Tunturibacter gelidoferens: one gene and its partner. The protein of the gene in region 2 interacts with the protein of the main gene of each other region in a pairwise test. Links are inferred from orthologs where the notes say so. Each region holds a gene or a part of one and is shown on either strand. Other genes may lie near its edges.

What was found.
Region 1: the proteins of gyrB (region 2) and gyrA interact in binary tests that used the Escherichia coli proteins (3 or more experiments, as listed by UniProt). The link is inferred for Tunturibacter gelidoferens from one-to-one orthologs.

Annotation. Positions count from the first base shown.
Region 1 is NZ_CP132938.1:843,636-847,434, forward strand. The notes cover bases 43-3,523. They hold gyrA (DNA gyrase subunit A), read left to right. Parts: upstream 43-419; coding sequence 420-3,323; downstream 3,324-3,523. Other genes in these bases: RBB81_RS03940 (TonB-dependent receptor), read left to right, coding at 43-240. Also shown: more of RBB81_RS03940, read left to right, coding at 1-42; RBB81_RS03950 (hypothetical protein), read left to right, coding at 3,616-3,799. UniProt on the Escherichia coli protein: A type II topoisomerase that negatively supercoils closed circular double-stranded (ds) DNA in an ATP-dependent manner to maintain chromosomes in an underwound state.
Region 2 is NZ_CP132938.1:511,447-514,986, reverse strand. What follows is about bases 72-3,293. They hold gyrB (DNA topoisomerase (ATP-hydrolyzing) subunit B), read right to left. Parts: upstream 2,924-3,293; coding sequence 272-2,923; downstream 72-271. Other genes in these bases: RBB81_RS02730 (MMPL family transporter), read left to right, coding at 72-216. Outside these bases: more of RBB81_RS02730, read left to right, coding at 1-71; RBB81_RS02720 (hypothetical protein), read left to right, coding at 3,345-3,540. UniProt on the Escherichia coli protein: DNA gyrase negatively supercoils closed circular double-stranded DNA in an ATP-dependent manner to maintain chromosomes in an underwound state.

The DNA of each region.
Region 1 (3,799 bases), 330 kb from region 2 along the record:
TCACTTTTGAAGCGCGTCACATTCCGCGAACGATACTCAATCGAGTTCGGAGCGCAGGCTTATAACGTACTCAACCATGCTCAATACACTCCCGGCACGGTGAATAACATCAACTCGACCTCCAATACAACGACGTATATCAACTTCCAAAGGGTTGATAACGCGTTCTTCAATCAGCCCGGCAAGGTCTTCGCCAACAATGCCCGCACAATGCAACTGTCCGGGAAACTCTTCTTCTAACTGAAGATTGCAACAAAAAAGGGATGGGCTAAAGCCCGTCCCTTTTTTTGTCGATAAAACGGCTGCGCTGGCAAAAGTCTGTAAGTCTTGCATTTTCTGCGTGTGTTTGCCCACTTACAATCTGTTTGCCGAGGACCGCTTTACCCCGCCAAATCAAGCATTTATCATGGAAGTACACCATGGCTGATGATCTGTTTCCGCAAGACCCGAAGAACCCTGACGCACCCTCCCCGCAGGACGCGAACTCCAACAACCCTCCCCCCGCAGGATCTCCTCCGGACGGCTCGACCGTCCAGGGCCGGGGTGCTGCGTTTATGCTCTCCATCAATATAGAAGAGGAGATGCGGAGGTCGTATCTCGACTACTCCATGTCCGTCATCATCGGCCGCGCTCTGCCCGATGTGCGCGACGGTCTCAAGCCTGTTCATCGCCGTATCCTCTACGGCATGCAGGAGATGGGTCTCCAGTTCAACAAGAAGTACACCAAGTCCGCCAAGGTCGTCGGCCACGTGATGGGTAACTACCATCCCCATGGCGACTCCGCCATCTACGACACCATGGTCCGGCTCGCCCAGCCATTTTCTCTCCGCTATCTATTAGTAGACGGTCAGGGAAACTTTGGCTCCGTGGACGGTGACTCCGCCGCGGCCATGCGGTACACCGAATCCCGCCTCACCCGGCTTGCCGGTGAGATGCTCGCGGACATCGACTACGACACGGTCGACTTCTCTCCGAACTATGATGAGTCGTCGCTTGAACCTACCGTGCTCCCGGCCCGCATTCCGAACCTTATCGTCAACGGCAGCTCCGGCATTGCCGTCGGTATGGCGACGAACATTCCGCCGCACAATCTCACCGAGATTGTGAACGCGTGTATCTCGCTGCTGCAGAAGTCCCCGCAGGATCATCGACCAGATCTCGACCTCGTCCTGGAGCACGTGCTTGGACCGGACTTCCCGACTGGCGGCTACCTGTTCGGCAAGACGAATATCCCCCAGGCCTACCGCACTGGCCGCGGGCGCTTCATGATGCGCGCCAAAGCGTCCATCGAGAACATCTCCGGCGGGCGTCAGGCCATCATCGTCACGGAGATTCCTTACCAGGTCAACAAGTCCAAGCTCATCGAACGTATCGCCGAACTCGTCAATGAAGGCGTCATCACCGACATCGCACGCGACGAGTTCCGTGACGAGTCCGATCGCGACGGGATGCGCATCGTCATCGGGCTGAAGCGCGGCGCCGAGCACCAGATCGTTCTCAACCAGCTTCATAAGCACACCCAGATGCAGGAGTCGTTCTCGATGATCTTCTTGGCCGTCCATAACGGTCAGCCGAAGGAGCTCCCGCTCGATCAGGCGATCCGGGCGTTCCTCGATCACCGCACAGAAGTAGTCCGCCGCCGGACTGCCTTCCTGCTCGCGAAGGCTCGCGACCGCGAACACATTCTGCTTGGATATCAGATCGCGCTCGATCATCTCGACAACGTCATCAAGATTATTCGCCAGTCGTCCAGCCGTGCCGATGCTCGCGAAAACCTCTTCTCCTACTTCTCGAACAAGCGCATCAACCTGCGCGGTACGGAGCTGCGCGGCGTCACGTTGGACCCGGCTAAGTACGGCGTCGATATGATCTTTAGCACGACCGGCACGTTGATCCTCTCCTACAAACAGATCGACGCGATCCTCGAACTGCAGCTGTACCGCCTCACGCAGCTTTCTATTGATGAGTTGCTCAAGGAACTGGCCGAGGTGCGCGACAACATCACGGAGTTCGAGTCGATCCTTGCTTCACCGGCGAAGTTGCGCAAGGTCATCGTCAAAGAGCTTACCGAGATTCGCGACAAGTATGGCGATGCTCGCCGCACGACCATCATTGATGAGACCGCCGAGCTGCAGCTCGAAGATCTGATCACTGACGAGCAGGTGGCAGTCACGGTGTCCAACACTGGTTATCTCAAGCGCACGCCTATCTCGATCTACCGTCAGCAGCGTCGTGGCGGTACTGGGCGGCTTGGCATGAAGACTCGCGAAGAGGACTTTGTCGCGCAGCTCATCATCGACTCCACGCATGCCTATCTTCTCTGCTTCACAAATACGGGCCGCGTCTACTGGCTGAAGGTGTATGAGGTCCCTGATGTTGGCGCTGCCGGCAAAGGCAAGGCTATGGCTTCGCTGGTCGCGCTGCAGCCTGGGGAGAAGGTGGTGACCATTCTGCCGGTTCGCGATCTGGAAGAGGACTCGAAGTACATCCTGTTTGCGACGCGCAATGGCACGGTGAAGAAGACAGCGTTGAAAGACTTTTCGAATGTGATGGCGCGTGGAATTATCGCGATCAATATTGAGAAGGATGATGAGCTGATCATTGCGCGAATTACGGACGGTCAGCAGGTGATCTTCCTGGCTACGCATGATGGCATGGCTATCCGGTTCAACGAGCAGGACTTACGTCCGATGGGGCGGCCGGCTACCGGTAACCGTGGCATTACGCTGAAGAAGGGGGACTATGTGATCGGGGCGGCAGTTACGCCTTCGAACGAGGCGCGCAACAAGCAACGGCTGGAACGTGCTGCTCAGAAAGGGCTTACGGATCAGGTGGAAGCGGCGATTGACGAGGCTACCGAGTCGACTGAGGGGCAGCCGCTGGAGCTGGCTGAGCCTGGTGAGCTGGCTGCTCCGGTGGCTTCGGCTGAGGTTGCGGCGAAGCTTGAAAAGCTTGATAAACAGCTGGGTTTGACGCCTTGCCTGGTGCTTACGGTGAGTGAGAATGGGTTTGGCAAGCGAACTGATGTGGATCAATATCGCCTGCAGTCGCGTGGCGGTAAGGGCGTTATCAATATGAAGACGACTCCTAAGATCGGCAAGGTTACTAGCATTCAGCTGGTGGATGACACGACGGAGATGATGGTGATCAGCCAGTTTGGGAAGATCATTCGCATTGATACTAAGAGTGTTAGGGCCGCCGGGCGTAGTACGCAGGGGGTTAAGCTGCTGGATCTTGAGGATCAGGATAAGGTGGCGGCGGCTGTGGTGATTCCTCCGGAGGAGGCTAAGACTCAGCCGGAAGAGGGAACTTTGCTGCAGTAGTTTTCTGTTTGCGGTAATTTTTTATGATGTGGTGACGCCCGTTTTTGCTGAGGTTTTTGGCAAAAACGGGCGTTTTCGCGTGGTGAATTGGTGGTGTGGACGTGGTGGATTGCGTGGTGAACGTGGTGTTTTAGCAGCGTGTTTTTTGGGCTCTAAAAATGCGCCACGTCTTCGGGGTTTATTTTTTGGGGTTCCCGTTTTGGGAATGCGGTGGGTGGGAGGCTGCTATTCTTTTCTGGCTTCCGTGTCAGCGCCCTGAAATGAGCGGGCGGGCTGCGTAGGAGAATTTGCCATGAGCAGCAATGAGAAGACGAAGGGCAGCTTCACGCAGAGGGTCAAGCACGAGCTGATTGAGTTCTGGATGATCGCCTTGTACCTGATGTTCTTCTTCTGTGCGCTGGTGACGTACACGATGCTGCTGTTGAAGAAGTATGAGGTCAGCAACGATGTACTGAACTACGGCTTTGCGGTGATGA
Region 2 (3,540 bases):
ATGATCGTGGTATTCGCGGCATTCACCTTCGGAAACTTCCTGGTAGTCAAGATGATCGGATTTACCCTGGCGGTCGCCGTATTTATCGACGCGACACTGGTTCGTATCGTGATCGGTCCCGCGCTCCTTCGCGTTGCAGGCGATTGGAATTGGTGGCCCGGCGGACTCGACACGACCAGCAGGGAGCCCACCACCACGGCAGCGAGCCGCGAATAAAGCTACCTTATTCGCGGCTCAACTCCGTCGTCTCGATCCAGAGCCAACCTACAGCCTAGATATCCAGGTTCTTCACGTCCAGGGCATTCTCTTCGATGAACTTGCGCCTGCTCTCTACGTCCTCACCCATCAGGGTCGTAAAGATCTCTTCACAGGCCGCGATGTCTTCGAGCTTCACCTGCAGCAGCGTACGTCGCTCGGGATCCATCGTCGTCTCCCATAGCTGCGGAGCCGTCATCTCACCCAGTCCCTTATACCGCTGAACCTGATACTCCTTCTTGCCTTGTTCGATCACATACTCGAACACTTCGCGCGCCGTCTTCTTCTCGACCGGATCTTGAGACGCCTTGCTCGCTCTCTTGCTTGGCTTTACCTCTGCCACCGTTCCTGGAGCCGCGGCGAGCTCCGAGACACCTTCTTCCGAAGCAATCTCCTCAGCCTCTTCTGCAGCAGTCTCCGCTTTGGTCTTTGTCGCATACTCGATAAAGAACGGAGCCACTAACTGCTCCTTGATCTGTGCATGCTTGGCCAGCATCTGCCGGCTCTCCGGGGCTGAAGCCAGCGCCCAGTCAATCGTTCTCACTGCGCCCTGCGCATCGGTATAGCTAACCGAGTAGCTCCTGTGCTCCTCGTCCATCACGACGTCGCCAACATTCTTGAACTGGTAGGTCTTCTGCATTCCCACTAGCCGCTCGCGCATGGCTTCCACCTTGGCCGGTGTTTCGAAGTCCACGCGTCGCACAGAATCCTTACCCTCATGAGCAAACAACTCAGCGAACGCCTGCGTCACGTCATCATTCCGCAACCGCTTCTGCACCTTATCGAAGAAGCTAAGATAGTCGTTCAACTGGCCCATGTACTTCGTCAGTGCAGCGCCTTCGAGCCTGCCGCCGTCTTTGCCGTAACGAATCACCATGCCATCCGACGCACGCTTCACCATCACGCTCACATACTCGCGATCGTCTTTGATGTACTGCTCGAACTTGCCCTTTTTGATGCGATACAGCGGCGGCTGAGCGATATAAACATGTCCCCGCTTGATCAGCTCCGTCATATGGCGGAAGAAGAACGTCAACAACAGCGTGCGGATGTGCGATCCGTCGACGTCAGCATCGGTCATCAGAATCAACTTGCCATACCGCAGCTTGCTCGCATCGAAGTCGTCTTTGCCGATGCCGCAGCCCAGCGCAGTAATCATGGCGCGAATCTCTTCGTGCCCCAGCATCTTGTCGTAGCGGGCCTTCTCCACGTTGAGAATCTTTCCCTTCAACGGCAGAATCGCCTGGAACTTCCGGTCGCGCCCCTGCTTGGCCGTTCCACCCGCGCTCTCTCCCTCGACCAGATAAAGCTCACACCGATCCGGCTGCCGCTCCGAGCAGTCTGCCAGCTTCCCAGGCAGTCCGCCGCCATCAAGAGCACCCTTGCGCCGAGTCAAATCCCTTGCCTTACGAGCAGCCTCACGCGCTCGCGCTGCATCGATCGCCTTATTGATAATCTTCTTCGCAACCGAAGGGTTCTGCTCGAGAAACGCACCCAGCCGCTCATTCACAAACGCCTGCACCGTTCCTGCGATATCCGAGTTCAGCTTGCCCTTCGTCTGTCCTTCAAACTGCGGCTGGCTAAGCTTCACGCTGATCACAACAACCAGTCCTTCGCGCACATCGTCCCCGCTCAGGTTCTCCTTCACGTCCTTGAACAGACCCAGAGACTGCCCCGCCGCGTTGATCGTCCTGGTCAGCGCTGTCTTGAAGCCCGAGAGGTGCGTGCCCCCATCAACCGTGTTGATGTTGTTCGCGAAGGTAAACACGGTCTCGGAGTAGGCATCGTTATACTGCAGCGCAATCTCCATGGCCACGTTGTCCCGCTCGGCCTCCATGTAGATCGGCTTGTCATGCAGCACCGCCTTGCCCTTGTTCAGGTGCTTGATAAACTCCGCGATCCCGCCGATGTACTTGAACTCCTGGTGCTTGTACTCCCCGGTCTTCGAGTCCGTCGTGCGCTGGTCCGTCAGATGGATCTCCAGCCCCTTATTCAAAAAGGCGAGCTCCCTCAACCGTTGCGCCAGCGTGTCGTAGTTGAACTCCGTCACCGTAAAGATCGACTTGTCCGGCAGAAAATGCACCTTCGTGCCCTTGCGCGTCGACGAGCCCATCTTACGCAGCTTGCTGATCGGCGCACCCTTCGAGTAGTCCTGCTCCCACGCATGACCATCGCGCCAGATCTCGACGTCAAACTCTTCGCTCAACGCATTGACGCAGCTCACGCCGACGCCATGCAAACCACCCGAAACCTTGTAGTTCGACGCATCGAACTTACCGCCCGCATGCAGCATCGTGAGAACAACCTGCACCGCCGGCATCTTCTCGCCGTTGATCACCTTGTCGTCGACCGGAATTCCACGGCCATCATCGACCACCGTAATCGAATTATCGACATGGATCGTCACATCGATCTTCGTCGCATGCCCACCCAGTGCCTCGTCAACCGAGTTATCGACCACCTCATACACCAGGTGATGGAGCCCCTGCTCGCCGGTAGAGCCGATATACATCGCCGGTCTCAGACGAACCGCCGCCAGGCCTTCCAGAACGGTGATGTTCTCGGCCGAATAGCCGCCGCCTTCTTTTCCTTTTGCAGGAGCGTCCTTGATTTTGCCAGCTTCAAGCTCTAAAAGAGCACCTTCGGTGGGGATTGCAGTCGATGCCATGTATCTCCGTTCAGCGGTTGCTGAAGTTGCAGGATTTTCAGCCCGTCCCGTGTCCGCGCAATCCGCGAAAACCCGCGCCGTTACAGCGCTTTACACACGTTCTAGCCTGACTCTCAGTGTCTTAAGTATAGCACGCGGAAGGGGCCTTGTACCCCTCCCCGCACCTGCCCTGATCCGTCCCGCACTGCAATCCCTGGCCCATCGGTAACCAGCGCCGCTGCTCCGAAAGTTGTACTCCCCTAACCCATGCGGCTTGTTATGCTTCGGCTCGTAACTCCCCGAGGTGAACCAATGAAATTGAACCGTTTGATCGCTGTCTCGATCGTTGGATTCTCACTGCTCACAACCTCCAGCTCAGCCTTCGCCTGTGATCATGATCACGATAGCGGCAGCTCGTGGTCCTGGTTCGGCTGGTGCCATCATGATCACGACCATGACCACGACGGTGGTGGTAACGGCGGCAACGGCGGTAACTGCCCCGGCCACGGCGGCAGCAGCACTGGTGGTGGCGGCAGCAGCAGTGCTGGTGGCGGCGGCAGCACTGGTGGTGGCGGCAGCACTGGTGGTGGCGGCAGCACTGGTGGTGGTGGTTCCTCCGTTGGTCCAAAGGGATAACG